DNA from 4 places in the Vibrio ponticus genome. Region 4 is predicted to be linked to each of the others. Evidence: predicted binding sites of a transcription regulator. Region 4 holds the regulator's gene; each other region holds the start of a gene.
The links. Region 4 encodes PurR, which represses purine synthesis genes. Its sites were predicted from a motif close to TNANGNAAACGTTTNCNTNA; they were not measured.

Region 1: the regulator PurR is predicted to act here: its motif matches at 2,900-2,919, upstream of glpX (class II fructose-bisphosphatase).
Region 2: the regulator PurR is predicted to act here: its motif matches at 4,002-4,021, upstream of purL (phosphoribosylformylglycinamidine synthase).
Region 3: the regulator PurR is predicted to act here: its motif matches at 3,685-3,704, upstream of GZN30_RS04450 (NupC/NupG family nucleoside CNT transporter).

What each region holds. Positions count from the first base shown of each region.
Region 1 is NZ_AP019657.1:3,065,283-3,071,159, reverse strand. Features, by position in the region: gene GZN30_RS13880 (bifunctional aspartate kinase/homoserine dehydrogenase II) at 1-744, shown strand, start outside; gene metF (methylenetetrahydrofolate reductase) at 1,235-2,122, shown strand; gene zapB (cell division protein ZapB) at 2,367-2,609, opposite strand; gene glpX (class II fructose-bisphosphatase) at 2,978-3,985, shown strand; gene GZN30_RS13860 (sensor domain-containing diguanylate cyclase) at 4,105-5,580, opposite strand; gene groL (chaperonin GroEL) at 5,823-5,877, opposite strand, start outside.
Region 2 is NZ_AP019657.1:461,683-467,559, reverse strand. Features, by position in the region: gene purL (phosphoribosylformylglycinamidine synthase) at 1-3,861, opposite strand, end outside; gene mltF (membrane-bound lytic murein transglycosylase MltF) at 4,248-5,843, shown strand.
Region 3 is NZ_AP019657.1:993,656-999,532, reverse strand. Features, by position in the region: gene GZN30_RS04460 (alpha/beta hydrolase) at 150-875, shown strand; gene GZN30_RS04455 (ISL3 family transposase) at 947-2,140, opposite strand; gene GZN30_RS04450 (NupC/NupG family nucleoside CNT transporter) at 2,281-3,489, opposite strand; gene GZN30_RS04445 (glucosaminidase domain-containing protein) at 3,947-4,855, shown strand; gene fdhF (formate dehydrogenase subunit alpha) at 4,986-5,877, opposite strand, start outside.
Region 4 is NZ_AP019657.1:694,048-699,924, reverse strand. Features, by position in the region: gene elyC (envelope biogenesis factor ElyC) at 1-105, shown strand, start outside; gene torR (two-component system response regulator TorR) at 187-897, opposite strand; gene torD (molecular chaperone TorD) at 1,137-1,790, shown strand; gene purR (HTH-type transcriptional repressor PurR) at 1,994-2,998, shown strand; cyclic di-GMP riboswitch class I at 3,199-3,296, shown strand; gene GZN30_RS03115 (TfoX/Sxy family DNA transformation protein) at 3,408-3,998, shown strand; gene GZN30_RS03110 (TVP38/TMEM64 family protein) at 4,141-4,830, shown strand; gene GZN30_RS03105 (putative signal transducing protein) at 4,862-5,173, shown strand; gene GZN30_RS03100 (alpha/beta fold hydrolase) at 5,170-5,877, opposite strand, start outside.

The DNA of each region.
Region 1 (5,877 bases), 2.4 Mb from region 4:
CAGGGGATGCACCTGATCTCAGCCAACAAAGTGGCAGGTTCTGCATCCAGTGAGTACTACCATCAAGTACAAGATGCGTTTGCCAAAATTAATCGCCACTGGCTATATAACGCCACCGTGGGGGCGGGTTTACCAATCAACCACACCGTCAGAGATCTGCGCGAAAGTGGCGATGAGATTGTCGCCCTATCGGGAATTTTCTCTGGCACCCTGTCTTGGCTATTCCAACAATATGATGGCTCGGTTCCTTTTGCCGATCTGGTAGATTTGGCTTGGCAACAAGGTCTGACGGAACCTGATCCGCGCAATGATCTCGATGGCTCAGATGTGATGCGTAAGCTGGTAATCTTGGCGCGAGAATCCGGTTTGACGATTGAACCAGGTGCTGTAAAAGTTGAAAGCTTAGTGCCAGAAGAGTTAGTCGATTTACCGCTGGATGACTTCTTAGACAATGGGCACATACTCAGCGAACTATTGGCAGAGCGACTGCGTAAAGCCCAGCGCGAAGATAAAGTGCTGCGCTACGTTGCTCGCTTAGAGAAAAATGGTAAAGCAACGGTAGGGGTCGAAGCGCTTACCCGTGAGCATGCGCTGGCAAACTTACTGCCATGTGACAACATCTTTGCCATCGAGAGTAAGTGGTATAAAGATAATCCACTGGTGATACGGGGACCTGGAGCAGGCAGAGAGGTCACTGCGGGTGCAATCCAATCTGACTTAAACTTGCTTTCAAGTCAGCTATAACTAAATAACAGGGGCGTGATGGGTAACTATCGCGCCCTTTTTGTATGTAACTACATTGCACTTAAGTAATTAACTTGAGATAGATTAATTATCAACTTGAATAAAATTCATAATCAGTTTGTTGACTTTAAACTCTATTCAATACATTCTGTGGACATATAGACGTCTATACTCAAGTAACCTCAAGGTGCGAGTTTCAGCGAGAATGACTTGGTTTGCAGACAAGACAACGATTTGAAGATCTAGTGGTTCTAAATCAAAAATCGTTAACGAAGTATGCGGACCAAGGCAACTCGCCCTTCGGGAGCATGTCACTGTCCCTATTTCTGCGTCAAGCAATTTGGCAATAGCCCGCTATTACACTGCATTGCTTTCCTTGATCTAGTAACAGTGACATTGCTCTGAATTCTGCACCTTGAAGTCACTTGAGTATAAGCATCAAAAGGAATTTAAAATAGCGAGTGGCAGAGGCAGCCACAGGGAGAGCAAGATGGGATACACACACGCCAGTCATATCGACGCTTTAAATCAGAATATTGCTGAATTATCGGACAATATTAATGTGTCATTTGAGTTTTTTCCACCGAGCAGTGAAAAGATGGAAGAGACTTTGTGGAATTCTGTCCATCGTTTAAAAACGCTCAAACCAAAATTCATTTCCGTTACCTATGGCGCCAACTCAGGTGAGCGCGACCGTACTCACTCAATCATCAAAGATATTAAGTCAGCAACCGGGCTTGTGGCAGCGCCACACTTAACGTGTATTGATGCGACCCGAGAAGAGCTGATTCAAATCGCCGATGATTACTGGTCAAACGGCATTCAAAGCATTGTTGCGCTGCGTGGTGACATTCCACTCGGTGGCGGTGCGCCAGATATGTATGCCTCAGATCTGGTTGAGCTATTAAAAGCACGTCATGACTTTGATATCTCAGTTGCAGCTTTCCCTGAAGTCCACCCAGAAGCAAAGAGCGCACAAGCTGATTTACTTAACCTAAAGCGCAAAGTGGATGCCGGGGCTAACCGCGCCATTACCCAATTCTTCTTTGATGTAGAGAGCTACCTGCGTTTTCGTGACCGCTGCGTCGCGGCTGGTATTGATGTGGAAATCGTACCGGGGATTCTGCCAGTTTCGAACTTTAAGCAAGCGTCACGCTTTGCTGCTCAGAATAATGTCAAAGTACCAGGTTGGATGGCAAAACAGTTTGAAGGGCTAGATGATGATCCGACAACACGCCAGCTGGTTGGGGCAAGCCAAGCGATCGATATGGTGCGTGTATTGAGCCGTGAAGGTGTTAAGGATTTCCACTTCTATACACTTAACCGTGCAGAGATGACTTATGCCTTGTGTCATACCCTCGGTGTTCGTCCGCGCTAACAACTCTGTCGTTGATAATTAACGTTTCTAAGGTCAGTGCTCGCTGGCCTTATTTGTCTACCGTTACTGTTTCCGATATCCGCTTTTGACCACCCATGATCCAAAAGCTGTTTGAAGCCATTCTAAGTTCAAGCTCTAAGCTCAAGTTCTAAACTCCAGATAGCAAAAAGGCCAACCTTTCGGTCAGCCTCTCTTCAGCTCTCAGCTCTCAGCTCTCAGCTCTCAGCTCTCAGCTCTCAGCAGCTTATTCTACTTCATCCATTTTGCCTAGTAGGCTACGGATGCGGTCTTGCCATGCAGCGTGCTCTTGTTGCATTTGCTGAGATTTTTGCTCAAGCTCTTCACGGCTTGTGCGTAGTTCTGTTGCTTCAGAAGATAGCTTTTCTTTTTCTTCTTTAAGCTCTTCAACTTCCATTTGAAGAAGTGCGATTGTATCTACTGCAGTTTGAATTTTTGCTTCTAGTTTTTCTAGTACTTCAAAAGACATCTTAGCCTACCTTTGATTTATTCGGTTGAAGTGAAGAACGCTTCACGTATTACCCTCATTCTACTTAGCACAGCCGAGAGACACACGCCCTATATTTGATATTGTGCGCTATTCGCGCAAAAAAGCACCAGTTACTGACATTTACCTAACTTTATCACTGAATGACTCCACTTAACTGCGCTGAATAGACGCAAAACTGAGGCGAGCCATGCATTGACGGTTAGGCTGACAGTGCTTCGGCAACCCACTTTACAGTGCTTTATTGATCAAATTCAATCTCTGCACGGCAAAAAGGCAAACGTTTTCTTTTTGATGTGGTAGAATCGCGCCAAAATTTAGTTCCTTCCATAAACCTATTTGGAGTCATCATGAAACGCGATTTAGCAATGGCATTTTCTCGAGTCACTGAAGGCGCAGCACTAGCCGGTTATAAATGGCTTGGTCGTGGCGATAAAAACGCTGCTGACGGTGCCGCGGTTGAGGTAATGCGCACCCTTCTCAATAAAACTGAGATCAGCGGTGAGATTGTGATCGGTGAAGGTGAAATTGATGATGCACCGATGCTTTACATCGGTGAGCAAGTGGGAACTGGTGGCGATGCGGTTGATATCGCTGTCGACCCTATCGAAGGGACGCGTATGACAGCAATGGGTCAATCGAATGCATTGGCTGTATTAGCTGCTGGCGAAAAAGGTAGCTTCTTGAAAGCGCCTGATATGTACATGGAAAAATTGGTGGTTGGTCCTGGTGCAAAAGGCTGCATTGACCTAAACAAACCACTGAAAGAAAACCTAGAGAACATTGCAGCTGCGCTAAACAAAACGCTGGATACACTGGTCGTAATTACACTGGCAAAGCCTCGTCATGACCAAGTGATTGCCGAAATGCAAGCGATGGGCGTGCGTGTATTCGCCGTGCCAGATGGTGACGTAGCCGCTTCTATCCTAACGTGTATGCCTGATAGCGAAGTGGACGTGATGTACTGCATTGGCGGAGCACCGGAAGGTGTGGTTTCTGCCGCGGTGATCCGCGCATTAGATGGTGACATGCACGGTCGTCTGCTGCCTCGTCACGAAGTGAAAGGCGATACCGAAGAAAACCGTATTTACGGCGCAGCAGAATTAGCTCGCTGTAAAGAGATGGGTGTCGAAGCTGGTATCGTACTGAAAATGGAAGACATGGCGCGCAGCGACAATGTGGTCTTTTCAGCCACCGGTATCACTAAAGGTGATCTGCTAGAAGGCATCACTCGCCAAGGTAATATCGCAACCACAGAAACTCTGCTGATCCGTGGTCGCTGCCGCACGATTCGTCGCATTAAGTCGATTCACTACCTGGAGCGTAAAGACCCAGAAGTACGCGACATCATTCTGTAATCGTTCGCGAAAAATTGAACAAGGATGGCTAAATGCCATCCTTTTTTATTTGTGTCGCTTTCCCAAACGGCTTGGCGTTACCGCTCAGTCAGCACAGTTAAACTTGATACAGGAATCGCTTAGCCATTATCTATGTCGATAATGATACGATTTTTCCCGGCTTTTTTCGCTTGGTAGAGCAGTTTATCAGCCGCGACAATACCCTTGCCTTGCCACACCTGCGCGGCGCTGATCATTTTGTTCATTTTATAAATGATTGCACCACCAGACGCCGTGACAGAAATCGTTTCATCACACAGGCGTATCTCCGGGGAGCTAATATCACTCTGCACTCGCTCAAGAACCAGTTGTGCTAATTCAGCCGTTTCACTGGTAATCGCGATCACAAATTCTTCTCCGCCAAAGCGAGCAATCAAATCACTTTGGCGTAAACTGGTGCTTAATAGCTTCGCCACTTGGCAGATGATGTCATCCCCAACTTGGTGCCCGCAGCTATCATTGATCGCTTTAAAGTTATCGATGTCAAATACCGCTATCGCCAAATACTGGCTCACTGGCAGATCTTTCAGTTTCGCTTCGAAACCGCGTCGATTGAGTAGGTTGGTCATTGGGTCCAACATCGCTAACTGTTTTAACTGCAAATGCGTGACTTGGGTATAGCGGAACCAAATAATACACAAAGCCAAAATGTAGAAAGAGATCAAAGCAATTAAACGTTGCCTCTCCACTTCAAAGATATGCCATAGGTGGATGCGTTTGGGCTCATGTACAGTTAGATATAGCCCCGTTTCTTTACCGTCCACCAGCACGGGCTGCGAATAGGTAAAACTAAACACATCCTTACTATTAGCGCCCTGCTCTTCAGTCAGCCGATAATCGCCAATATAGTTCTCGATTAAATGGTCCAAATCATTATCTATCGCTAGGACACCTTTGAACTGACCATCAACATAGATACCGCGAGTAATTGTCACGACACGCTTACCTGTCATGTAATCTTGATAGTCTCCGGTATAAATCACACTGTCGAAGTTTTCAGAGCAAGCAACGGTTCGTACCCAATACGGTCGGGTTGAAATCACTTTATCAAATGCATCACCTTCGATTGCTTGGGCAAAAGCTTTGGGCGAAGAGATGATGAACTTGCTGGTAGAGATGAAGTAGATCGATGATATGTGGCTAATACTTTTCGCAAAGTACGCCATGGATGGTGCGACAAATAGGCGTCGATACGCTTCCTGAAATAAAAGGGAGTGGTTATTACACATCTCTTTGGGTCCAGAGAACATAAAGTCGTACTCTTTGCCAGTATGCGATTTGCCACCAAAATTACAGGTGTCGCCGTTGAGCTTGATCGTATGGGGCAATACATAGCGATCATTTTGCAGCGGATAGAGTGACGTAATGCTGTAGTCCAAGGCGTTAATCACTTGGCTCGTGTCTTCCAGCAGCCTTTCTACTCGCTGTTTTTGTCTTTCATACTTCTGCTGCGACTCTTCTGCTGAATCAAGGACTAAAAAAGTCAGTATGATAATAAAAAGTGTTGTGATCCCTACAAACAGTCTTTTGTATCCTATTTTATCGTCGGTAATCACTAACTATGGCTCTACTTCTCGACTAAAACGAGCAACATTACTTAACCCGCTGTTTCTAAGAAACTTATATTTATGTATATAAGCCTGAAGTGCGGACACTAAAAAAGCCGAAGCATTTACTTCGGCTTTTTTTAATCAGCACTGGATGAGTCTCTATCTACTCAAGGGGCGGAGTGTATACTTTACAACCAACCCATTCAACGATTTTATAAATGAGACTATCACTGAGTGAGAGAGGATGATTACATCATGCCGCCCATACCACCCATGCCGCCCATACCACCCATGTCAGGCATG
Region 2 (5,877 bases), 230 kb from region 4:
GCGCATCCAAGCACCATTCTCACCCCAGCTATCTGGATGCCATGAGTTTGCCACAGTGCGGAATACACGTTCTGGGTGTGGCATCATGATCGTCACTCGACCATCTTGAGTGGTTAGACCCGTGATAGCGTTTGGTGAGCCATTCGGGTTATTAGGGTATTGCTGAGTTGGATTACCAAAATTATCCACGTAACGCACAGCAACCGTTCCTGAAGCTTCAAGCGCCGCAAGATGCTGCGTATCACGTACTTCTACACGACCTTCGCCATGTGATACCGCGATTGGCATACGAGAGCCAGCCATACCATCAAAGAATACCGAGTCCGACTTCTGAACTTCAACCAAGCTAAAGCGCGCTTCAAAACGTTCTGATTCGTTGCGAACAAAACGCGGCCACAACTCAGCACCCGGAATCAACTCTTTTAAGTTAGACAGCATCTGACAGCCATTACACACACCGAGTGAGAAAGTATCTTGACGGTTAAAGAAGCTTTCAAACTGCTCACGTGCTTGGGCATTGAATAGAATCGACTTCGCCCAACCTTCACCAGCACCTAATACGTCACCGTATGAGAAGCCGCCACACGCAACTAGACCGTTATATTCATCCAGTACCGCTTGTCCGCTAAGAATGTCGCTCATGTGCACATCAGTGGCTTCAAAGCCTGCACGGTCAAACGCAGCGGCCATTTCTACATGCGAGTTGACACCTTGCTCACGCAGGATTGCCATTCTTGGCTTGCTACCTTTCGCTATGTAAGGCGCAGCAATATCTTCGTTTACATCAAAGCTCAGCGACACATTCAAACCTAGGTCCGAGTTATCTTTCTTCGCCGCAAATTCTTGGTCAGCACAAGCAGGGTTATCACGAAGTGCTTGCATCTTATGTGTGGTCTCAGCCCAAATAGTGCGAAGGTCGGTACGTGAACGCTCAACCAATACCGTCTCACCGGAAGTGATGGTAATCGAATCTGACGCTTCCACCTCACCGATTACGTGTGAACACGTTTCAAGACCATTCGCTGCCAGAGTTGAAAGTACCGCATCTAGGTCGTCATTTTTAACCTGAACAACCGCACCCAACTCTTCGTTAAATAGTGCCGCCAGTGTGTCTTCACCCAGCGCCGCGATATCGGCTTTCACGCCACAGTGACCCGCAAACGCCATTTCAGCTAGAGTCACAAACAGACCGCCATCGCCCTTATCGTGGTAAGCCACCAGCTTGTCATCACGCACTAAGCTTTGCATCGCATTAAAGAAGCCTTTTAGCTGCTCTGCGCTATCAACATCAGCAGGTTTATCACCCAACTGCTTATAAACCTGTGCGAGTGCCGTCGCACCTAGGCGGTTTTTACCGTTGCCTAGGTCGACAAGAACAAGTGAAGTATTACCTTTATCGATACGAAGCTGAGGCGTCACCGTCTTACGTACATCCTCTACTCGACCGAAGGCAGTGATGACAAGAGATAAAGGAGAAGTAACTTCTTTGTTTTCACCGTTCTCTTCCCATTTAGTCTTCATCGACATTGAGTCTTTACCCACAGGGATAGTGAGACCTAATGCAGGACAAAGCTCTTCACCCACGGCTTTTACCGCTTCGTAAAGACCGGCATCTTCACCAGGGTGACCCGCAGGAGACATCCAGTTAGCCGACAATTTAATGTGTTTAATATCGCCAATATCCGTCGCAGCAATGTTGGTTAATGACTCACCAACCGCTAGACGAGCAGAAGCGCCAAAATCAAGCAGAGCCACAGGTGTACGCTCACCCATCGACATTGCTTCACCATGGTATGAATCATAGCTTGCCGCGGTTACTGCGCAGTTTGCTACCGGCACCTGCCATGGACCAACCATTTGGTCACGTGCCACTAAACCGGTGACAGAACGGTCACCAATGGTGATTAGGAAAGTTTTTTCTGCCACAGTCGGTAGACGCAATACGCGGTTAACTGCATCGTTGATCTCAATGCCGTCGCGGCTGATCGCTGGGCTGTCGACTTTTAGCGTTGTCGCATCACGGTGCATCTTCGGTGGCTTGCCAAGCAGAATGTCCATTGGCATATCAATTGGCGTATTGTCGAAGTGTGAATCTTCTAGAGTTAGATGACGCTCTTCCGTCGCTTCACCCACCACCGCATACGGAGCACGCTCACGCTTACAGATGGCATCAAATACTGCCATATTTTCTGGCGCAACCGCCATTACGTAACGCTCTTGTGATTCGTTACACCAAATCTCAAGTGGGCTCATGCCCGGTTCATCGTTTGGTACATCGCGTAACTGGAATTTACCGCCACGCTCACCATCGTCAACAAGCTCTGGCAACGCGTTTGAAATGCCGCCTGCACCCACATCGTGGATAAAGGCAATCGGGTTTTGCTCACCAAGTTGCCAACAACGGTCAATCACTTCCTGACAGCGGCGCTCCATCTCTGGGTTTTCACGCTGTACCGATGCAAAGTCGAGATCTTCAGCCGATTGACCCGATGCCATTGAAGATGCAGCCCCGCCACCCAGACCGATGTTCATCGCAGGACCGCCTAGCACGATAAGTTTCGCGCCTACTGGGATCTCTTTCTTCTGCACGTGTTGGTCACGGATATTACCTAGACCACCAGCAATCATGATTGGCTTGTGGTAACCACGCACTTCCTCACCAGCATGCGAAGTCACTTTTTCTTCGTAAGTACGGAAGTAACCGAGTAGGTTTGGACGACCAAATTCGTTATTAAATGCCGCGCCACCCAGTGGACCTTCTAACATAATGTCGAGTGCGTTTACGATGCGTCCTGGCTTACCAAAATCGGTTTCCCATGGCTGTTCAAAACCAGGAATACGTAGGTTTGATGTAGTAAAACCGACCAGACCCGCTTTTGGCTTACCGCCAATACCTGTTGCGCCCTCATCGCGGACTTCACCACCTGAACCGGTTGAAGCACCTGGCCATGGCGAAATTGCCGTTGGGTGGTTATGGGTTTCCACCTTCATCAAGATGTGCGCATCTTCGTGATGGTAGTTGTACTGACGTGTTTGCGGATCAGGGAAGAAGCGACCAACTTTAGAACCCACCATAACCGCTGCGTTATCTTTGTAGGCAGATAACACGTGATCTGGCGTCGTCTCGAAAGTGTTCTTGATCATCTTAAATAGCGACTTCTCTTGCTCGACGCCATCGATAGTCCAATCGGCATTAAAGATTTTATGACGACAGTGCTCTGAGTTCGCCTGCGCAAACATCATCAGCTCGATATCATTTGGGTTACGACCAAGCTTAGTGAAGTTCTCCACCAAGTAATCAATCTCATCTTCTGCCAGAGCAAGACCTAGGGAAACGTTTGCCTCTTCAAGCGCAAGACGACCACCGGCTAAGATATCAACATGCGCCACAGGCGCTGGCTCAGAGACCTTAAACAGCGCATCAGCCGCTTCCAGTTCCGTGAACACTGTTTCCATCATGCGATCATGAATAAGCGCTTTCACAGCGTCGATTTGCTGCGCCGAAAGCGCAACTGACGATTCGATATAGTAAGCCGTACCGCGCTCTAGACGTTTTACTTTGTCCAGACCACAGTTACGCGCGATATCCGTCGATTTTGAAGACCAAGGCGAGATAGTGCCAGGGCGTGGCGTCACCAACAACAGCAGACCTTGCGGCTCGTGCTCTTCGATAGTTGGTCCATAGGTAAGAAGCTTCTCAAGCTTATCTAATTCAGACGCATCTAAATCAGCGCTTAAATTAGCAAAGTGCATAAACTCTGCGTAAATATCGTTCACAGGCAACTGCTGTTCACGGCAAAGTTCTAGTAGTTTGTTAACACGAAACTCGGAAAGAGCTGGGGAGCCACGCAAAATTCTCATGTGCTTAGGTCTCTCTGCAATTGATTAAGGTGATATTGGAATAAATTCAGTTAGTTAGAATATAAAAACTGATAACCCATACCAATTTCACCTCGGGTTGCGGGCGCATTATAAAGGATTTATTTTTGTGATGTAACATCAAAAGCAAACGTTTGCTTTATTTTTTTGTCAAATTTGAATTACAGCCCACTGCTGAAAATTCAAGCGCGGCTCATCACCCCAGTCACCGCCTTGCCTGAGGCACTTTTGGGGGACAAAAAACATCACGTGAAATTTTTTCGCATCGAACAGAAAAACTAAGCCGCCCTCGCGAACACTTCAGCTTTACTTTGCCTCGCCCGCCTACTCTGATATAAATGCGGTACATGAAGTACGAGACACTATGAATGAGTAGCCAATTTCTAATAAAAGCACGCACATACATCCTGCTTACCATCAGCGCAGTTATGTTGGTGGGTTGTCAGATCGAGTCTGCCCCTAAAAGCGATTTAGATCAGATTCGTGAGCGCGGCGTATTGCGTGTCGGCACATTAAACAACCAACTTTCATATTACATCGGTCCCGATGGTCCGGCGGGTTTGGATTATGAAATAGCGCGTCAGTTCGCAGAAGAGCTGGGCGTTCGCCTTGAAATGAAACCTGCCTATCAAATCTCTAACCTTTATCCTGCATTGGAAAATGGCGAGATTGATATTATCGCCGCTGGTTTGACCCAATCCCCTGAGCGCATCAAACGCTTTCGACCAGCGCCAGCTTATTATTACGTCAGCCAACAGCTCATTTACAAGAAAGGTCAGTGGCGTCCACGCAACCTTGATCAGTTACTGAAAAAACAAACAGAACTGGTTGAAGAAAATAACGGTGAACCTGTCGTTACCATCGTGGGAGATTCCCACTTCAATCAAACCCTAAGTAAGATCAAAAGTGACCATCCTGAGTTTCAATTTAAGATTGATCAGTCAGCTGATGTGAGCGATCTGCTTAAACAAGTTTCACAAGGTAAGATTCTATTTACTGTCGCAGACTCGGTTGAGGTGTCACTTTCTCAACGTATCTATCCCGATATCGCTACTGCGTTTGAATTGACTGAAGACCAACCAACCTCTTGGTTCTTACGCCGCTCTGATGATGAAAGCCTATACGCGATGGTGATTGAGTTTTTCGGCAACCTAAAACAATCGGATCATCTTGCTCAGCTAGAAGAAAAATACATTGGTCATATTGGCAGCTTTGATTACGTCGACACGCGCGCCTTTATTCGCGCTCTGGATGACAAGCTACCAAAGTGGGCACCACTATTTAAAGAGTATTCAGAAGAGTTCGACTGGCGCCTCATTGCTGCCTTGGCGTACCAAGAATCACACTGGAACCCAATTGCCCGCTCACCAACTGGGGTGCGTGGCATGATGATGCTTACGTTACCTACAGCGAAAAGCGTTGGCGTAACCAACCGTCTAGATCCGGAACAATCGGTTAAAGGTGGCGTGGAGTACTTACGCCGCATGGTTAACCGCATTCCGGATTCAATTGACCAACATGAGAAAATTTGGTTTGCCCTTGCCTCTTACAACGTCGGTTATGGTCACGTCATGGATGCGCGTCGCTTAACCAAGAAACAAGGTGGCAACCCAGATCAATGGTCCGATGTAAAAGAGCGTTTACCACTGCTACGTCAGGCGAAATACCATCGCCAAACTCGTTATGGTTATGCTCGTGGTGACGAAGCGTTGAATTACGTTGAGAACATCCGTCGCTACTACCAGAGCATTATTGGTCATATCGAGCAGCAAACACCTGATGAAGGTGACGTAGATATTAATGATTTAACCGTGATTGAGATCGACCCAGCACTACTCTCTGCAGCCGAAAGTACTCTCTCTGGCGCAGCTTCAAGTGCGACGTCAGCGGCAGTCTCTGCGGCAGAAGCCACATCGGCAGCGACCCCAGCAAAACCGGTAAGCGCAACCGATAAAACCAACTAAAATATTGGTTTCATATCCTAAATCAAGGGAAGTC
Region 3 (5,877 bases), 300 kb from region 4:
TAGTCAAATGAAGTATTCCTTCACAAATCGCAACATATTCAACTTCTAACTTCACAGATTTAACGTGAACAATTTGCGAAACAGTCTCTTTACACTAAATTGAAGCTTAACTTCATACATCACTTAAAAATAGTAGTTGGACTTCTTTTATGAGTGAAAAAATCAAACTGTTTTATGGTAAACATGAAAAACAATTTGGACAGTTGTCCATACCAGACTCTACTACCCCATTACCTATAATAGTGGTCATACATGGTGGCTATTGGAAGGATAAAAATACTCTTGATATTTACCCTACTAAATTCATCGTCGACGAGTTTAATAGAAGCTTCGCAATTTGGGACCTAGAATACCGCGGTATTCCCGAAACAGGAGAAATTAGTCTCGAAACAATTCTAAGTGACATTAAACAAGGCTATGAGTACTTAACCAAGCTTACTCACCATAACCTTGACCTAGACCGAATCCTCCTCGTTGGGCACTCTGCTGGAGCTCACCTTGCTTGCTGGTTACTTGGCGAAAACCTCAGCATCGCTCCAAAACGAGCAATATCTATCTCAGGCGTGCTAGATCTCGCACAATATGAGTTACTTAATGAACCGATTCAAGTGAAAAAACTTCTGAATCATGACTTAAAAAAAATGCCATTCGCTAACCCGGTGGCACGCGGTCATGGAGAAACGCACCTTACAGTGATACACGGGCTGGAAGATCAAACCGTCCCCTACTCTATGGCAACTCATTATGCAGATTTGTGGGATGTAGAACTACTGTTACTCGAAAAATGTGGACATTTTAGTATGCTGCCACTGGAAGAAGGTGAATACTGGCAAACAATGAAAAACATCATCCAAAGTAATATGGAGCAACTCTAAAACTCAAGATGTGATTTACGATCGATACATTCTGAATAGTTTTCACTCTTCATTAGAGTGAAAAAAAAGGTTCATCGCGGCTTTCCGGGGAAAGCCGCTTTTATCTTTAAGAAGAAATAATCGGTATCTCGATAACCATAACCCATCCGCTTGATTAACTTTATTTTGTTGTTTATCCCTTCAAGAGTGCACGTATTCAACGGATAAATGGCTGAAGCGGTAATACCATGAAGGTAAGGAAGAAGCTTTCTAGCAAACTCTTTTAATGGCTTTATCCCGCTCTCATTCACTTGCTCCCACCATACCTTCCATAAGTTTTTTGCCTGAAGTTCAGACTCACAACGCCAGAGTTCCTTTAATTGCGCTCCCAGTACATAGGTAGTCATCAAGTCCTGATTTATCTTCAATATTTCAGTGAGATAGCTCTCCTGTTGTGTGTTTAAATTATCTCTATTTTTCAATAATACCCAACGAGAACGCTTGACCCATTGTCTCGCTTTTTTATCATGCTTTAGCTTATTGGCTTGATCGACTCGGACTCTATCTATGACCTCACGACCGAACTTAGCCACAACATGGAACAAATCATAAACGATACGTGCATTTGGGCAGTGCTCTTGGACTTCAAGGTCAAAAGCAGTATTCATATCCATTGCTACCGCCTCGATATTTTTACCATATTCGCCTAACCGCTCGAAGAACGGTCGAATGTCCTTACGACTACGACCTATACCTATCCAGATAACCTGATGAGTCTTTGCATCAGCAATGACAGTGGCATAACGATGTCCCTTAAAAATGGCGAACTCGTCCATAACGAGTTGCCTTAATTCGCTCCATTTAACTTGCGGTACCACTTGTTGAAGTCGACGCTTATCTATCTCTTTAATTGTGTGCCAATGAACACCAGTGATTTGTGCGATATGCTTAATGGGCAAAAGTGGCAGTAGCTGTTCGATATAGCTTCGTAAGCGATTAGTGATGCGAGAATAAGGCTCTAACCAAGATAACAGCTCTGTTTTAATGCCACATTTACTACACCTAACTCGTCGAGTTTGAACAAGTAACTCAACAGATATTCCAAGCAGTGTTGCGTCTTTCACGTTGCGCCATTGGTACTCATGTATTGCTTGAGCGTGAAGTCCACAGGGACATCTAGCGAGAGAGTTAGGTTTAAGGGTGAGTGTAATAAGTGATTCTGTCTGATGAGACTTTGCTACATGAAAGCCTTCCCAGAACGAAGATAGGAAAGTATGATTCGGCATGAAAACGGTAGTTTGTGTAGGTTTTGTTTGGCGATAAAACTCTATCACTTACTACCGTTTTTGTTTTGAGTTCCCGCTTATCCGCGATGAACCAAAAAAAAGGCAGATTGCTCTGCCTTAACGATCTATTTTAATTTTCATTACAGCGCGATAAATAGACCCGCTAGTGCTGCACTCATCATGTTTGCTAGTGTCGCGGCAGTTACTGCGCGTACACCCAGTTTCGCTACGTCATGGCGACGTTCTGGCGCCATAGCACCAATCGAACCTAGTTGGATTGCGATAGAACCGATGTTAGCAAAACCACACAGAGCAAAAGTGATGATGATTTGGCTGTGAGCAGATAGCGTCTCTTTCACTGCAACGAAATCTAGGAATGCCACGAACTCGTTCAGTACCGTCTTTTGACCGATAAGTGCTGCCGCCGCGAATACTTCATCCATTGGGATACCAGCAAATAGCGCTAACGGTGCAAATAGGTAACCGAAAATGGTTTGCAGAGTTAGGTTTTGCACGCCAACAAGTTCGCCTACCATTTCAAAACCAGCGTTCACCATAGCAATCACACTGACAAACGCGATCAACATCGTACCCACCGCAACAGCAACACGCACACCGTTCATTGCACCTGAAGCAAGCGCATCAATAATATTACTATCGGTGCTCTTTTCTAGCTCAATTTCATCTTGTGCTGCTGAAGCTTCACGCTCCGGCACCATCATTTTAGCCATTAGTAGACCGCCTGGAGCCGCCATGAAGCTTGCTGCAATTAGGTATTTTAGTTCTACACCTAGAGCTGCATAACCACCCAGTACCGAACCCGCTACTGATGCCATACCACCCACGATAACCGCAAACAGTTCCGAACGAGTCATCTTAGCTAAGAAAGGACGTACAATTAGTGATGCTTCGCTCATTGATAGGAAAATGTTACTCGTTGCAGCCAATGACTCCACTTTTGACGTACCCAGCGCGCGAGCAATCGCACCACCAATCACTAAGATTAGTTTTTGCATGATACCTAGGTAGTAAAGTAGAGAAATGATCGCAGAAAGGAAGATAATCAGAGGAAGAACGCGAATTGCGAAAATAAAACTGCCTGTTGCTAGCTCACCAAACACAAAGCCAATGCCTTCGTCAGCAAATGCCAGAATGCCCGATACACCATTACTGATAGAGCCAAGTAGAGATTGACCAAGAGGGAAATAAAGAACCAGTGCGGCAAAACCTGCCTGAAGTGCGAATGCGCCTAAAACAGTGCGCCAATTGATGTTTTTGCGACTTTCTGAAAGTGCGAATGCGCACGCTAAAATCGCGAAAATGCCAGCCAAGCTGTAGATGATTTGCATTTTGTTACCTTGCTATGTATCTGTGCTAAATATCTGTATTAAGGCGGAACCAAAAATCAGACGCGCACACGCGCAGGTAACATCAAAAAAATGTTATCTTGCCCGGTAGCGGATTTATGGCCCGTAAACGCTCACAGTTACGCTGGGCCCTGTTCCTTGGGGCAAGTTTCCATTTTGCAGCTGATTGAAAGCCGACCAGGTAAACGTTTTCGTTCCCAGTCGAGCGCGGAGTATAGTGACTCGATTTCACTGTGACAATGATCACTTTTGTTAAATTTGCCAGTTGGAGAATCGTTTAGTCAAAAAACAACCAATTTTTTACATAAAGCATGCAAACTTAATGTTTGATTTTGATCGCTGGCTCTAACCGAATATCAGACCGTATACTAGTAGCACATTAATCCTGCTTATTTTGCATACACAAAGCGGATTTACCTGACATTATGGAGAAACCTGAATGTCCTCATTAACACTTTCTCGCTTTACAACCTTTGGCCTTCTGGCACTGCTCTCAGTTTCGGCTCATGCCTCAACATCTTTACCTCTTTCTCCTGAGCAAATTGCGCACCCGTACCCAACTGAGCAAATCACTGAACTCAACTCAGCCAAGCAACTCATCACTAATTTTGCGCATAACCATTATCAACTCGACCAAGTCGCGACAAGCAAGAAACTGCCAAGCTATTTCATCGAAAACTTACCAAAAGACTTAAATGCTCTCCCGGTTGAACAGAAAACGTCAGGGTTTATTCGTCTGCTGCTACCAACCATTAAAGCCGTTAACGATCAGATCCTTGAAGTACGCGCTGAGATAAAACAGTTAGCGCAAAAACCGCGCACCCACTGGACCGCACAGGAACAAGCTTGGCTTAAACAGCTTATGATCTCCTATGATGTGAAATCCAACGATATCCATGATCTTCTACTGCATGTTGATATCATTCCTGTCGGAATGGTGCTGGCTCAAGGTATTGATGAAAGTGGTTGGGGAACCAGCCATTTTGCGGTTCAAGGCAATAGCTTGTACGGTGAACATCTCCCTGCCCATGGCGGTAAATACCTCACCACACCAGGTGGTCATGTCAAAGTTGCTGCGTTTGATAATCTTTATGCTGGTACCGCAAGTTATATGCACAACCTAAATACCACTCGCGCATACCAAGAGTTGTGGCACATGCGCCAAAACCTTCGCATGCAAAATAACCTTAACGGTTATGAGTTAGTCGCTGCGCTTGCCCATTACTCAACCCGCGGTGAATCCTATGTCGACAACTTACGTGCGCTGATTAAACGCCATCACTTAGACAGCTTCGACCATGTAACACTAGAGACGGCTAACTCCGAAGTCATCCGCTTTCGCCATTAATGATTTCATCTCTCTCTAAAACAATCACCACCGTCCTAGGCGGTGGTTTAGAGCTGACAATAAAATAAGGGGCGTATCTCAAATAGATACGCCCCTTTTACATTAAACAGGTTAAAGTCAGTGACTTTTACTACGCCATTTCTGCTTGTAACACCTCAATACGAACCGCGGCTACTTTGAACTCAGGGATCTTGGCGTGCGGATCGGTTGCCGTGGTCGTCAAACGGTTAACTGGCGACTCAACAAAGTGGAATGGAATAAAGACAACCCCTTGCTGAATACGCTTAGTCACGAATGCATCAATCTCTATCGAACCACGGCGCGTTGAGACTCGTAGACGCTGACCATTACCAATACCCATCGCTTCGGCGTCGTGAACGCTAATCATCGCCCTAGGTCCTGCCAAATTGTCTAACCCTTTGGTTTTACGTGTCATCGTACCGGTATGGAACTGCTCAAGTATGCGACCAGTCGTTAATACTAGTGGGTACTCTTCGTCAGGCAACTCAGCTGCATAACGGAACGGTACGCCCACCATCTGCCCTTTACCTCGAGTAAACTGCGTTTGGTGCATAATACGTGTGCCATGTGGGTTATTTTTACAACTTGGCCACTGCACACCGTTTGGCGTGATACTTTCCCATTGAAGACCTGCGTATTGTGGTGTTACACGCGCTATCTCACTGGTGATGTCAGCCACGCCTTGATAGTGCCAATCAGAGCCCATCGCATTGGCGATTTCTTGAATGATCCACCAATCCTCTTTTGCCTCACCCGGTGCTTTTAACGCTGCATTAACCCGTTGAACTCGACGCTCAGTATTAGTGAAGTGTCCTGATTTTTCAGCAAATGAATAAGCTGGCAATACCACATCCGCATACTGCGCCGTTTCCGTCAGGAAGATATCCTGCACTACTAAGAAATCTAACGCTTCCAAACCTTCAATGACGTGCTGCTGGTTAGGATCGCTCAGAACTGGGTTTTCCCCCATGACATACAATCCGCGCACTTCTCTATGGCAA
Region 4 (5,877 bases):
GAGCGTTACTGGCATGAGACATTGGGTCGACTGTGGCAAGATTTACGTGACTGGGTTTCAAATACCGAAGAGTCCGTAATCGAACCATCACAAAGTAAGGTCTAATCCCTTAGCGGCTAACTTACTTAAGATAAAAAAACCGAAGCATCTGCTTCGGTTTTTTTGTTTTCAACTTCGGTTAGTCACTTAATCGCCAGCGAACATGTAACCTTCACCGTGAACCGTAACAAAAATTTGTGGGTTCTTCGGATCAAATTCCATTTTAGCGCGCATACGACGAATCAGTACATCGATGGTACGGTCGTTTGGCGCATCAACACGATGACTAATCATATTCAAAATACGTTCACGGCTTAGTACTTGGTTCGGGTACGAAGAAAGCGCTACCAACAACTCGTATTCTGCTTTAGTCAGTTTTACTGGCTCACCGTTGCGGCTTAACGCGCGACGTTGAATGTCAAACATCCATTCGCCAAAGCGAACAATATTTGCGTCATTCTTCTGATCAACCATAGTGCCCGCGTTACGTGCCGCAGAGATGCGCCACAATAGGTTTTTCACGCGCACTAACAATTCACGAAGTTCGAACGGTTTTGTCACATAATCGTCTGCGCCCATTTCTAGACCAACGATTTTATCAATGCTATCCGTGCGTCCTGTTACCAGGATAATTCCAATGTCCGATTGACTACGCAGTTCGCGAGTTAACATCAGACCGTCTTCACCAGGAAGGTTAATGTCTAACATAACTAAGTCGATCGAATGATTTTGTAGGGTGTCGCGCATCTGCTCGCCGCTTTCAGCTTCGCTGACTGTGTAACCTTCATTTTGAAAGTAGCCAACTAGCTTACTGCGAGTGACCGCATCATCTTCTACTACTAATACGTGATAGCTCATCTAAACCACTTAATTTACATTGGGAATTAATTTCAAGTGTATTCTATTCATAAATCGTAACATTTCTAGTATTTGTTATATTAAAATCTAGAAAGATGATTTTTTATTGATTCAAGACAAAACTAGCGCAGTTGTTAATCTTTTGCCATTTTTTGACTCATTTAATCACAACATGTGTTATCGCTATTCATTTTTGTTCGCTAAAATATTAATAGTACTGAAACTTGGAGCATTGCGAGATGCAAGAATTAAAAGCGTTTAATGAAAAACGTGCAGAGATTTACTGGTGGTTTTCTAGTCTGTTCGCTAAAGAGCTAACAGAAGCAGAACTTGAGCAATATCAAAGCCCTGCTATTCGAGGCTTTCTTGCCGGTCTGGGTGAAAACCCAACGCTAAAACCTGCGGTTGACCGCCTTGTTGATGCGTTAAATCGTCAGATTGACCGTGAAGATGGTCAGCTTGAACTTGCCGCTGACTTTTGCGACTTGTTCTTGAAGTCAGACAAAGAATCAGCACTGCCTTATGCGTCTATGTACGTTGGCACGACTGGTTTGCTGCATGACGAACCAGCAAACGAGATGGATGCCCTGCTGACTAAGCATGGCGTAGCCGTTAACCAAGATTTGAACGAGCCTGCTGATCACATTGCCATTGAGCTCGATTTGCTTGGTAACATGATCATTCGTTCTAACGAACTTGAACAAGAGCGTCATCTCAACGATGCACTGCTAGAGCAAGAAGCGTTTATTCGTCAGCACATTTTAAACTGGGTGCCTAAGTTTGCCGCGAAAAGCCAAACTTTAGATTCATTCGGTTTCTACTCTTCTGTGGCGTCACTGCTGGTTGCTTTCTTAGAATTGGACTGCAACTACCTAGTGGGTGAAGAGAGCTAAAACACTCATTCGTCAACAATGAATGGGTTTTTCGTTTGCTACTGGCGACGATGCGGTCTAAAATCGAAGCCGCAAACGATAAAAAAATACGAATCAAGTACAAACCGCTGTAAAAAAGCGGTTTTTGTATTTCTATTACTTTCTGCCAGTTTTATTCAAAAATGTGAATAGCCATGTGGCAGCTATAAATAGGATCATACCTTATGGCCACTATTAAAGACGTTGCTCGCCTCGCTGGCGTATCAACTACGACAGTCTCACACGTAATTAACAAAACGCGTTTTGTTGCAGAAGCGACTCAAGAACGCGTTATGGAAGCAGTAAAAGAGCTAAACTACGCACCAAGTGCGGTGGCTCGTAGCTTAAAATGTAATACCACACGTACGATTGGTATGTTGGTGACTCAATCAACGAACCTTTTCTTCTCTGAAGTCATTGATGGCGTAGAGAGCTACTGCTACCGTCAAGGTTACACGTTGATCCTTTGTAATACCGGCGGTATTTACGAGAAGCAACGTGACTACATTCGCATGCTTGCAGAAAAGCGTGTCGACGGCATTTTAGTAATGTGTTCTGACCTAACTGAAGAACTGAGCGAGATGCTAGATCGCCATAAAGACATTCCTAAAGTGGTCATGGACTGGGGTCCAGAGAGCTCTCAAACCGACAAGATTATCGATAACGCAGAAGAAGGTGGCTACCTAGCAACCAAATTCCTTATCGACCATGGTCATAAAGATATCGCTTGTTTGAGTGGTCACTTTGAAAAAGCAGTTTGCCAAGAGCGTATTCAAGGCTTTAAGCGCGCAATGGGCGAAGCGAACCTGACGGTTGATGAAGACTGGATTTTAGAAGGTAACTTCGAGTGTGACACTGCTGTGTTAGCGGCTGACAAGATTGTTGCGATGGACAAACGCCCAACGGCAATTTTCTGTTTCAACGATACGATGGCACTAGGCTTAATGAGCCGCCTACAGCAAAAAGGCATTCGTATCCCTGAAGATATGTCAGTGATTGGTTACGACAACATTGAACTAGCAGAGTACTTCTCACCACCGCTAACCACGGTTCACCAACCTAAGCGTCGTGTGGGTAAAAACGCATTTGAAATCTTACTTGAGCGCATTAAGGACAAAGAGCACGAAAAACGTGTGTTTGAAATGCACCCAGAAATCGTTGATCGCTCTACCGTTGCGAAAATCAACTAAATCAGAGTACCGAGCAATACGCTGGCAAATGTCCGAGCATAGTACTTTGAAGTAACTCGCATTTATATCAATAGCTGATGGTTAAACTGTCAGCTATTGTCTTTTCTATTCAACTTAATTCTTGCATTAGATTCACAACTATTTCATAGTAATAAGATACTTAGCTGCTAAGTAAACAATCTTTAGCAAAGCAAATTAAGTCACGCACAGGGCAAACCAGACTGAAAAGCTGGGACGCAAAGCCACCGGCCTAAACATCATTGTCATCGACAATATGTATGGTAGCGGGGTTGCCGATGGTAGAAATGCGCACGTTAACGGATTACTCTCCTATTTCCTGCACAACTGCTATTCTCTCGGACCTGATTTGGTGGCGTATTGACATACACATACACCGAGAAAGTACTGAATGGATAAACCAATTCTTAAAGACTCAATGAGGCTATTTGAGCCGCTAGGTCGTATTAAATCTCGATCTATGTTTGGTGGGTTTGGGATCTTTGCAGACGAAACAATGTTTGCACTAGTGGTACATAATAAGCTTCATATTCGCGCAGACAGTGCTCTAGCTGCACAATTTAAATTACAAGGCTTCGAACCATACGTATATCAGAAACGTGGCTTCCCGGTAGTAACCAAGTACTTCGCTCTTAGCGAAGAGTGGTACAACGACAGTGAAAAAACACTGCAGATCGGACGTGAAGCTCACACTCAAGCGCAGCAAGAGAAGTCGGTTCAAGCCGAAACCAAGCCGACTCGTATTAAAGATTTGCCAAACCTGCGCCTAGCAACAGAGCGTATGCTGAAAAAAGCAGGCATCGACAATGTCGAACAACTCGAAGAAGCAGGCTCTGTAGAAGCGTATAAGGCGATTCGAGACACTCACAGCAGCGACGTCAGTTTAGAGCTCCTCTGGTCATTAGAAGGCGCGATAAAAGGCACACATTGGTCTGTGGTTCCCCAGACTCGTCGAGAAGAACTGCTCTCTCGACTACAGTAGAGTAAAAAAGTCAGCAACTGCTGGCTTTTTTTATGAAAGTTTTTCTTTGCTTTGAGGTTCTTATTAAACAATAGGAACAAATTACCCGATAAATGAACTAAATTAACTCAAGGGCGTAGAGAAGGGTTAAAGGAGAGCAAAGATGAATAAGAAACTGATTATTGGCATTGCATTGATTGCACTGATTGCCCTATTGATCACTCAGTTTGGCGATCAGTTAACGTTAGAAAACGCGAAAGCCCAGCAAGCAGCCCTAGGCTCTTTCATTGATCAGAATTTCGCTGTTGCCGCCATCACATACTTTGCCGCCTATGTCGCGATTACTGCCTTTTCAATTCCAGGAGCGGCTGTCGTCACCCTCCTTGGGGCGGCTCTATTTGGTTTCTGGACGAGCTTGCTGCTGGTCTCATTTGCCAGCACTCTAGGCGCTACCCTCGCCTTCCTCAGCAGCCGTTTTCTACTGCGTGATTGGGTACAAGGTAAGTTTGGCGATAAACTCACTGCCATCAACCAAGGCGTTGCCAAAGATGGCGCATTCTATTTGTTTTCGTTGCGCCTAATTCCAGTCTTTCCGTTCTTCTTAATCAATTTATTAATGGGGCTAACTCCAATCACGACCGCCCGTTTTTATTTGGTCAGTCAAATTGGCATGTTGCCGGGTACGGCAGTGTACTTAAATGCAGGGACACAATTAGCGCAAATCGATAGTTTGTCAGGAATCGTGTCACCTTCGGTGCTGGTCTCCTTTGCACTGCTTGGCTTATTCCCAATCATTGCTAAATGGGCAATGAACAAATTTAGAGGTCAGCCTCAATCTCAGAGCCAAGCATAACCGCCCTAATTAGCCTGACACGGAGATAAAGGTGAAAATCTATAGTGCGACTAACCCTCCACAAGCTCACATCGTGTGTGAGCTTCTACGCTCGTACAATATCGCTTGTGAAGTAAGAGGCGAAGGTATCTTTGGTCTACAAGGTGAAGTGCCGTTTGGTGAGGCAAGTGCGCCCCATGTCTGGTTATTAGATCAAGACAAGAGCGCGGAAGCCAAACAGTTAATTGAGCAGTTTGAGCAACCACACACAGAGGCATCTTGGCAATGCCCTGAATGTGGAGAAATCAATGAAGGTCAATTCGCCCTGTGTTGGCAGTGCGGAGAATCCTTGGTTGAGGCTTAACCAATTTGTTGCTGGATGAAGCGAATCGAGTGCTGGTTAAATTCGTCTGGTCTTTCGATATTGCAAACATGACCACAATTGGCGATTTCCAATAGCTGGCTTTGCTGGTGCACCGCGACCATCTCTTTTACCGGTTTGATAAACATATAGTCTCTATCCCCCATCAGATACAGCGTAGGGATAGGTAACTCTCTTTCCTTAAAATAGCGCATTAAGGGATTCACATCAGACGCTAATCTAAACCAACGTTTAAATTCTTGCTGACAAAGCTTTTTCGCCTCGCGGATAAACAGGTGGCGAGATTGCTTTTGAGTTTTTTGCGGCATCACGATGTAAGCAAATAAGCTATACAACCACATATATGGCACAACATGCTTGAAAGCGTTGCCAACCGTGACTAAGAACTGTGAGCGAGTATTGAGACGGGTTACCGCCCCACCCAGCACCATTGATTTTACACGCTCAGTCGCGAGCTCTGCCAGATTGCGTACTATGATGGTGCCTAACGACATACCCACAAAGTGCGCCGACTGAATCTTCAAATGATCGAGTACTTGGAGAATATCCAGCGTCACTTCTTTGAAGGTATAGCGATTAGAAATAAGGTCTTTAAGCAGTTGGCTCGACTTGCCGTGACCACGTAAGTCAATCAGCAGTAAGTTGAAGTGCTGTTTGTATGCTTTAATTTGCTTGAACCAAATCGA